DNA from 3 places in the Paenibacillus puldeungensis genome. Region 1 is predicted to be linked to each of the others. Evidence: predicted binding sites of a transcription regulator. Region 1 holds the regulator's gene; each other region holds the start of a gene.
The links. Region 1 encodes Rex, which represses fermentation and respiration genes when NADH is low (regulators of the CRP and FNR family bind a similar motif). Its sites were predicted from a motif close to TTGTGAAATATTTCACAA; they were not measured.
Positions count from the first base shown of each region.

Region 1 (3,269 bases):
GACAAGCTAAACGAGTTGCTGTTCACGCTTATGCCGGAACGCAGTGATGCTGCGCCTGGAGATCCTGGTCAATTCGTTTTTCGGCTGCTGCCGCATAAGAAGCCGAAGGATTGGGACACGCTGGCTGCGCTGGAGAACCAAATTTATGTCTCGCTTGGGGACGTGCTGCGCAAAGGAGAACGCCTGCTCAGTCAAATCAGGGAAGAGCAGGACGATATCGGATCGGAAAGCTTGCTGACCGACATCAGCGGTTTGCTTAAGGACTTGGGAACCGAACGCGAGGCGTTGCGCTTCTTCATGAAATTAGATGGCGAAGATACCGTCTATTGGATGGAGGGTAACGGAAACTATCGCAGCCGGTCTTTGCAAATGTATGCTGTTCCCATTGATGTGAGCGCCCAACTGAAGGAGTATTTTTTCGACAGTAAGAAAAGCGTGGTCATGACCTCGGCAACTTTATCGGTTGACAAATCGTTTCAGTACATGATCGAGCAATTGGGGCTGCAGGAAGCGGCCTCCGAGGATCGGTTGATCACCTCGATGCTGCCGTCACCGTTTAACTACCGGGATCAGGCATTGCTGGTCATTCCGAGGGATTTTCCTAGCGTCAAAGGAAGCGTTGGTGATGATCACTTCGTCACCACGCTGGTTCGGTCGTTGGCGGATACAGCCATCGCCACGAAGGGACGCATGCTCGTACTGTTTACGTCTTACCGCATGCTCCGCCAGGTTTACGACCCACTAAAGGAGCTGCTGTCCGCGGAAGGGATCACCGTCATAGGACAAGGCATGGACAGCGGCAGCCGTACGAAGCTGACCCGTCGGTTTCAGGGACAGGATGCTTCGGTATTGCTCGGAACGAGCAGCTTCTGGGAAGGAGTAGATATTCCCGGTGAGGCTTTAACGAGCTTAGCGATTGTACGTCTACCTTTTCAGCCGCCGAATCATCCACTTGTGGAGGCAAAGAGCGAACGGCTGCAGAAGGAGAAGAAAAATCCTTTTATGAAGCTGTCAGTGCCTCAGGCTGTCATTCGTTTTAAGCAAGGATTTGGACGACTCGTCCGTACCTCACAGGATCGGGGAATCGTGATCGTGTATGATACGCGCATCTTGGAATCATATTACGGAAAATATTTTCTATACTCTTTGCCAGGTCCGAAGATGGAGCATATGCCGCTTGGTCAAATGGTTCCACGCATATCGGAATGGTTGAATCCTGAGGAACAATCATAGTCCTCAATCTTGCGCCAGAATAGGGGGAAACAAAGTATGAAATCAGAAAAAATTTCGGATGCTGTCGTTCGCAGATTGCCGGTATACCTGCGTTTTCTGAATGAACTGAGCCGCCGCGAGGTACCTACGGTTTCTTCGCAAGAACTTGGCCAGAAGCTGGACCTCAATCCGGCGCAAATTCGTAAGGATCTCGCTTATTTCGGCGATTTCGGGCGAAAAGGCATTGGATACGATGTCGCTTATCTGATCGAGAAAATTCAAGAAATTTTGAATTTAGACCAGCAAATCAATGTTGCTTTGGTGGGTGCTGGTAATCTTGGTCAAGCACTATCTAACTATAATGCATACTTAAAAGATAACATGAAGATCGTGGCCGTTTTTGACGCTTCGCCTGAGAAGATCGGCAAGCAAATTAACAATATTACGATTCAGCCCATCGATGATCTAGGCGACATGGTCAAGGCTAATAACATCCGCATCGGAATTATTACAGTCCCGGATTTTGAGGCTCAACGCGTTGCTGATCAATTGGTTGAGGCTGGAATTAGAGCTATCTTGAATTTTGCACCGACGGTATTAAAGGTTCCGCCGGAAGTTCGAATCCATGCGGCTGACTTTACAACGGATTTGTTAAGCTTGGCTTATTATTTGGAGGATGGAAAGGAACCGGTAAGTTATGAGTCGTAAGTGGTTGATTAAGAATGGTACGTTTGCCGTGTTAAAGGAAGATTGTACCATCGTTCGCGGATATATGCTTGTGGAAGGGGATACGATCACTTACATTGGTGAACAGCGCCCGGAAGGCGTAGAAGGGGCCGAAACATTTGATGGCAAAGGATTGCTGTTCCTGCCTGGGCTCGTAAATACGCATGGCCATGCGGCGATGTCTCTTCTTCGTGGATACGGAGATGATATGGTGCTTCAAAATTGGCTGCAGGAAAAGATGTGGCCGATGGAAGCCAAGTTTACGGGGGCAGATGTTTATGCCGGAACAGCATTGTCCGTACTGGAAATGCTCAAAGGCGGAACAACGACGTTCCTCGACATGTATGACCATATGGACCAAGTGGCTAAGGTCGTTGAAGAATCGGGGATTCGCGCCGTATTGACGCGAGGGGTGATCGGCCTTTGTCCTCCTGAAGTTCAGGATCAGAAGCTGCAGGAGGCTATCCGTTTCGCCCGCGATTGGCACGGTAAAGCGGATGGACGGATCACGACTATGATCTCGCCGCACGCTCCTTACACCTGCCCGCCTGACTACATCGAGAAATTTGTTCAGGTGGCACATGATCTGGATCTTCCAATGCATACGCATATGTCGGAGACGCTTGCGGAAGTAGAGCAGAATGTCAAGGACTATGGGGCTCGGCCTGTAGAGCATCTGCGCAAACTTGGGATGTTCTCGCGTCCAACTTTGCTGGCGCACGCCGTGCATTTGACGGACGAGGAAATTTACGTGTTAGCTGCACATCATGTTGCCGTCTCGCATAATCCGGGTAGCAACCTGAAACTGGCCAGCGGTGTGGCTCGTGTTCCGGAGCTATTAAGCAAAGGGGTCGTTGTTTCACTGGGCACGGATGGCGCTGCGAGCAACAACAATCTCGACATGTTTGAGGAGATCAGGTTGGCTGCTCTGATTCATAAGGGTGTTTCCGGCGATCCTACCGCAGTTCCAGCATTAGAAGCTCTCAAAATGGGAACGGAGTATGGAGCGAAATCGCTCTTCATGCAAAACACAGGCAGGCTGGCTGCTGGGATGAAGGCGGATTTCATCGCGCTGAATACGGAGCAAGCTCATTTTCTGCCGAAAACGGACTACATTTCCCATGTCGTTTATTCCGCTGGTCCGAAGGATGTCGAGCATGTATGGATTAACGGCAAGCAGGTGGTTAAACACGGGGCCTGCCTCACGCTGGATGAAGAGAAGGTTCGCTTCGAGGCTCAGGCAGCATTTGAAGGTCTGCTAGCTCGCTAGATTACAGTTGGCAGTATCCGCAGCTTCAATCTGGCGGGTTCGACTGCCTACTTCGGAGAAA
Region 1 is NZ_JBHTLM010000020.1:30,659-33,927, forward strand. Features, by position in the region: gene dinG (ATP-dependent DNA helicase DinG) at 1-1,233, shown strand, start outside; gene ACFQ3W_RS21040 (redox-sensing transcriptional repressor Rex) at 1,243-1,920, shown strand; gene ACFQ3W_RS21045 (amidohydrolase) at 1,910-3,208, shown strand.

Region 2 (3,269 bases), on a different contig from region 1:
AGCCTACTGGCCGTATTGCTGGATGAGCAGCACCTGTTCTACCAAATCGGCAGCGAAGGTGATGAGACTGTATTTACTCGGGCTTTTTCGGTTCTGCCCATCGCGTTGATTATGGAACGCCACCGAAAGCAGCCTTTCCTGGAGCCGGCGGAGTTCCTGCATCTTAAGCAGTCGTTGCTCCGTTATTACCGGGAGGAAAATGACCTGCGCGGTTATTTGTCCGAGGGAGGATGGGCGCACAGCGCCGCTCATGGAGCGGATGCGCTCGATGAACTGGCACAGTGCCCGGAGAGCGATGCCGCAGTGCAGCGGGAGATCCTTGTCGTGATCCAAGGGAAGCTGCAGAACGGGAAGCATGTTTTTAACAATGAGGAAGATGAGCGGATCGCCAATATCGTGGATACAATGAGCCGCAAGACTTTGCTTCCTGCTGCAGAGCTTGCCAGCTGGCTCGCTGGTTTGGCGGTGTGCGACGGTGGGCCGGGAAACCGCAGTCAGTACATTTCACGAATCAACTGTAAAAATTTTATCCGCTGCCTTTATTTCCGAGGAGGACATGATCAGCAGGAGGAGTCGATTCAAGCTGCCCTATTCACCGCCGAAGCTGCACTCAATAGGTTCCGATAAGGCGAAAAATGCCCTCTAATCCTCAAAATTGACGCAAAGGTATCACTACTCGCTAACTTCAAAAAGGGGTAGAATGATATTGATCGCGAAGAATGTCAAAAGCGCTCCCGACTTATGTTAATATAGATGAAGCGATTGACTAGAATGAGGCTGTAAAGGAGCAAAACATGGCGCAGTTATTATATAAACAAATTATCGATGACCTGAAAGAGAAAATATTCGCCGGTCGCTTCGACAATATGAGATTACCCGATGAGCGCAGTCTGAGCGAAACCTACCAGGTGAGCCGCAGTTCGATCAAACGCGCACTGACGAAAATGGAGAACGACGGCATTATTTTCAAAAAGCGCGGGTCCGGTACCTTCATCAACCCTTTATATATAAAAAACGAATCCGTTTTTAATTACGAAGGCTCCAACCTGGGCGTCACCGACAACTTCCACATGGATGGCAAAAAGCCCAAGATCAAGGTGCTGAGCTTCGAGGTCATTCCGCCAACGGAGGAGTTGCAGCGGGACCTGTTCCTGGAGCCCCATGATTTTGTGTATAAAATCATCCGCCTGCGCCTGTTTGACGATGAGCCGTTTATGATTGAGACGGGCTACATTCCGATCAAGATCGTCCAGAATCTGAACCAAACGATTATCGAGGGTTCGATTTTCAATTATTTGCAAGATGCGCACAACCTGGCCGTAACCAAGTCGTTCTTGTCCATTTTTGCGGAACCGTCCAACGGTGAGGATCGAGAGCTGCTGCACCTGAAAGAAAACGAGCCGGTGGGAATAATGGAAGGTATTTTCTTTTTGGATAACGGAACGCCGTTCGAATTCTCACATATGCGGCTCCACTACAAATATTTGAAATTCAATACGTTCGTCTCGGTGCAATCCTGATAAGACTGAAAAGAAATTTTCGGTCTTATTTTTTTTGCCCATATTCTAAGTATGTCGGAGATTCTAACGAATCTAATAAGCGCTATTGCATTAAAAACAGCAGATTTGGTTGGCTAACGAACTCCAGCGTTCCTATTTGCCAATAAAGGTGGCTCAAAACGCCAATTTGACTGCAATAAACGCTACTGAGTTCGTTAGATTAGCAAAATGAGTGAAATCAGGGAATTAGCGCTTATTGAGTTCGTTAGACGGAATCGCGTACATCCGCATAACCGGTGCATACATCCGCATTCATGGGAGCATACATAATGCTGACCATAAAATGTGTGACAAGGGCAAACTTGCAGTGTGAAATGCTGCCATATGTTTATCTAATTACAAAATAATGGATTAAATTCAGACTAGACCTGACCAATTTTCATATTATGTTCACTATTTAACAAAATTGGACCGTATCAATTTGGTGAAAAAGTCGTTATGATATATACATAGGTGAAAATATTCACAAACGATAAAGAGACAAAATTAAGGAGTGGATGAGAAATGGTATTTCCGGCTACGCAAGTTGACTATTCCTCGAAAACATATTTGGCTAAGCTTGACGCTTACTGGCGGGCAACGAACTACATCTCGGTAGGACAGCTTTATTTGAAGGATAACCCTTTGCTTCGCGAACCGCTTAAGGATTCTGATATCAAAGTAAAACCGATCGGTCACTGGGGCACCATTCCAGGCCAAAACTTCATTTATGCACACTTGAATCGCGTTATCACGAAATATGATTTGGATATGTTCTATATTGAAGGCCCTGGTCACGGCGGCCAAGTTATGGTTTCGAACTCCTATCTGGACGGAACCTACACAGAAATCTATCCGCAAATTACGCAAGACCTGCAAGGGATGAAGAAATTGTTCAAGCAATTCTCCTTCCCGGGCGGAGTCGCTTCTCATGCTGCTCCTGAAACTCCAGGATCGATCCATGAAGGCGGCGAGCTGGGTTACTCCCTGTCTCACGGCGTAGGCGCTATTTTGGATAAACCGAATTTGATCTCCGCTGTTGTTGTAGGGGATGGCGAGGCAGAAACCGGTCCTTTAGCAGCTTCTTGGTTCTCCAACCGCTTCATTAACCCGATCACAGACGGCGCCGTATTGCCGATTCTGCACTTGAACGGATTTAAAATCAGCAACCCAACGATTTTGTCCCGTCAAACTCACGAAGAAATGACGGAGTACTTTAGAGGCTTGGGCTGGGAGCCATTCTTTGTCGAAGGCGAAGAAGCTGAACTGATGCACCCAGAGATGGCAAAAACGCTCGATACGATCATCGAGAAAATTGCTGCGATCCAAAAGAATGCACGCGAAAACAACGATGCTACTCGCCCAGTATGGCCGATGCTCGTATTCCGTTCTCCAAAAGGCTGGACGGGTCCAAAGGAATGGGACGGCGTACCAAACGAAGGCTCTTTCCGTGCCCATCAGGTGCCGATTCCAGTGGACCAAAAACATATGGAGCACGCACCTGCTCTGCTCGAATGGCTGAACAGTTACAGACCGGAGGAATTGTTCGACGAGAACGGCCGTCTGCTGCCGGAAATCGCTGAAATTCTGCCTACAGGCAACAGAAGAATGGGTATGAACCCGGTTACTAACGCAGGAAGCCTGATCAAAGACCTGAAACTGCCGGACTTCCGCAAATATGCGCTGGATAACTCCGAGCAAGGTAAAGTAGTTGCACAAGACATGGCTGTT
Region 2 is NZ_JBHTLM010000005.1:9,615-12,883, reverse strand. Features, by position in the region: gene ACFQ3W_RS08610 (DUF2785 domain-containing protein) at 1-627, shown strand, start outside; gene ACFQ3W_RS08605 (GntR family transcriptional regulator) at 795-1,520, shown strand; gene ACFQ3W_RS08600 (phosphoketolase family protein) at 2,064-3,269, shown strand, end outside.
Region 2: a site for Rex is predicted at 2,011-2,028, ahead of ACFQ3W_RS08600 (phosphoketolase family protein). Genes of this name have one in related genera too.

Region 3 (3,269 bases), on a different contig from region 1:
CTTCTTATGTACGGCAGTTGTGAAGATGGATTGAGGTTCCTGCCTTTATTAGGGGAGCCACAAGTGAACCACAAAAATTAAGGGTAAGAAATGGCCTTATTTAAGGGAAAGTGAGGTCTTTACCCTAAATAGGGGAATTTTATGGTCCTATTATTTGCCGTAAGCGTCAAAAAGGCTGTTTTCGTGGAAGCCGCGGTGGAATAGGGCCATTTTTTACCCCTAATATTATTGAAAAGAGGCCATTTGGTAAAAATAAGGCCATAAATTCCCCCTATTTTTCTGTTTGCCTAAGTTCGACCGAAGCCGCCTTTGGCTAGGTATGAAAAAAACTGCACCTCCAATGCTAGACAACATCTAACAATAGAGGTGCAGTTCATTTCAAACGATATTAAATTAGCGTTATGCACTAACGCATATCTTATTTTGCTGCTTTAACGAATTCAGCTGCTTTGTCGCCTGCTTGATATCCGAAGATTACGATATCAGCAACCGAGTTACCGCCGATCCGGTTTTGGCCGTGCAATCCGCCAGTTACTTCACCAGCTGCATACAAGCCTGGGATTGCTTTTCCTTCTTTAGTCAGAACTTCCGTGTTCGTGTTGATTTTCACGCCGCCCATGGTGTAGTGGATCCCTGGAGCGATCTTGGTAGCATAGAATGGGCCTTGGGACAAATCGTGGTCCATACCGGTTGATCTGCCAAATTTCCAGTCATTTTTTTGTTTAACAGCGATATTCCATGCTTTCATGGTGTAGTTAAGCTGCTTAGCAGGAACACCCATTTTCTTAGCCAATTCTTCAATCGTTTTGCCTTCTACAATCAAGCCCATTTTTTGATATTGGGCGATCGCTTTTACGCGGTCTTTCACGCCGGAATCAAATACAATCCAAGCATATTTCTTAGGAAGTGCATTGATGGCTGCAGTAACATTGTCTCGAGTATCCATTTCATTGTGGAAACGTTTAGCATCGCCGTATACAAGAATTCCACCCTCACCGCGAACAGCTTCGCCGATCAGGTACGATTTAGCTTGGTTGACTGTCGGGTGAACTTGGATTTGATCCATATCAACCGTGTAACCGCCAGCTTTTTCGATCATTGTGATGCCGTCGCCAGTGCTGCCTGGTTGGTTAGTAGTAACATAACCTTTCAGGTCTGGTCTATATTTGGTCATCATATCAAAGTTAGCGCCGAAACCGCCAGTTGCTACGATGACAGCATTTGCAGAGATTACTTTTTCATCTTTTTTGTCGAAAACGACTTTAACGCCGGTTACTTTACCGTCTTTTTGCGCAATTTCTTTAACATCCGCATTTACGAACAGCGGAATGTTATTTTTGTGCACATTTTCAACCAAACCTTTAACAAGGTATCCACCTACTGCGGAACCATCTGTAGGACGGTGCGTACGTTTCACACTCATACCGCCGGTAATCGTCAGGTTGTCCAAACGAATGCCGATGGAATCGAGCCAGTCGATGGCTGCTGCGGAATGGTCAACGAAATAACGAAGAAGATCTTTGTCGTTCGTGCCTTTACCGCCTTTAAGTGTTTCATCATAGAAAAGATCATTGCTGTCTTTAATGCCTTGCTCTTTTTGGAATTTCGATTCAGAAGCATTCATACCGGAAGAAGACTTGTTGGTATTCCCGCCGGCCGTTTCCATTTTTTCAAAAATAACTGGGTTCATGCCTTTTGCTTTGGCTTCGATCGCCGCAGTCATCCCTGCGCCGCCTGCACCAACGATGATGACGTCATATTTGTCCTTGAGTTGATCAAGTGGTGTGTACTCAGATTTCGATGCCCCGGAAACGGCTTCCGTTTTCGGTTGTTCTTTCGTCGTACTGCCCTCGCTCAAATATTTCCCGTTGCCGCAGCCCGAGATCACAAGCGCAAAGGACATGATGAGAATTAGTGCTGTTGCTACGTTCTTTTTCATGGTTTACCCCCCACTAATTAATTGATTCCCCTTCTTCTGAACTAAAAAAACCGACAAAAAAGCAGGGCGTAATTCAGGATACCCCCGACTTGTAATGTTTTTCTCTTTAGTTCTCGCATACTATTATATATAGTGCCTCTTTTATTTATTGTGAAGTTTTTCACATCAATAACTACAATTTCCCCTGGCAGATCATAACCTACGGTTTATTCCGTCTGCCAGAGGGAGATCGCTCGGGGTAAATTGTGAGGAGGCCTGTCACTTAAACAAAATACTCAATCCGGGCCTTGGGAAAATGCTCTTGAATCACCTGCTGAAAAAGCTTCTGAAACTCCTCGACCGTTTCCGCTTTGTATACGTATTTAAACCTGCCGTACCTTCCCCACTTCAGCTGCCGGTCCTCCTCTTCCATATCCAGCTTCGTTTTAGGATAGCGTTTTAGAATTGTACTTTTGGCGACTTTGGTGAAACGGTGCTGAATCAGTTCGAAAGTCAAATCCACGATATCGATATCCTTCAATCGGTCATGCAACTTCGTAATAAGCTCCATATATCCGTCCTGCCATCCTTCATATTTCATGATAGGAGCAATAATGAAACCTAACGGATATCCCGCTTCTGCTACCCGCCCTGCTGCCTCGATCCGCTCCTCGAAGCTAGAGGTAGCCGGTTCAAAGTTTCGAATGACATAGTCGGAATTAATCGAAAAACGAATTCGCGTATTCCCTCCGTGGTGAACATCCAACAAGGAGTCGATATTCGCAAATTTGGTCACAAACCGCAGATGTCCAAAATCCTGCTCGGCCATAAACTCGATATATTTCCGTAAAGCTCCGGTCAAATGCTCCAGCGATACCGGGTCTCCTGTACACGCCGCCTCGAAATGGGTGATGTCCGGTTTTCGCTCCTCAATGTACTGTGCAGCTCTGTCTAAAATCTCGTCCAGATTTACGTAAATTCGGATATACGGCTTGGAGCTCATCGTAGTTTGCAGGTAGCAATAATGGCAATGTCCCGCGCAGCCTGTTGCCAGGGGAATAGCAAACTCAGCTGATGGCTTGGACGTGTCGAAGTCAAGCGTTTTCCGTACCCCGACGACCAGCGTCCGTTTGGCGTTGCGATATTTTTCCGTTTCGGTTTCCCCTGGGATGCTGGTGACCCGGTTGTGCGAAGTTGTCATTTTGATTGGGGTCCCCACGCTTTCAAAATGGGTATAAAGGTTCGCTCCCAGCGGATAATTTAAAGCGTCCGGCTCAAAGAATACCAGGTCAGGATCAAATCGTTGCAAAGCATACGCCCCCCATTTTTAAAATAGATGGGCCTTATTATT
Region 3 is NZ_JBHTLM010000002.1:240,519-243,787, reverse strand. Features, by position in the region: gene ACFQ3W_RS03820 (AraC family transcriptional regulator) at 1-34, shown strand, start outside; gene ACFQ3W_RS03815 (flavocytochrome c) at 419-1,939, opposite strand; gene splB (spore photoproduct lyase) at 2,202-3,227, opposite strand.
Region 3: a site for Rex is predicted at 2,088-2,105, ahead of ACFQ3W_RS03815 (flavocytochrome c). Genes of this name have one in related genera too.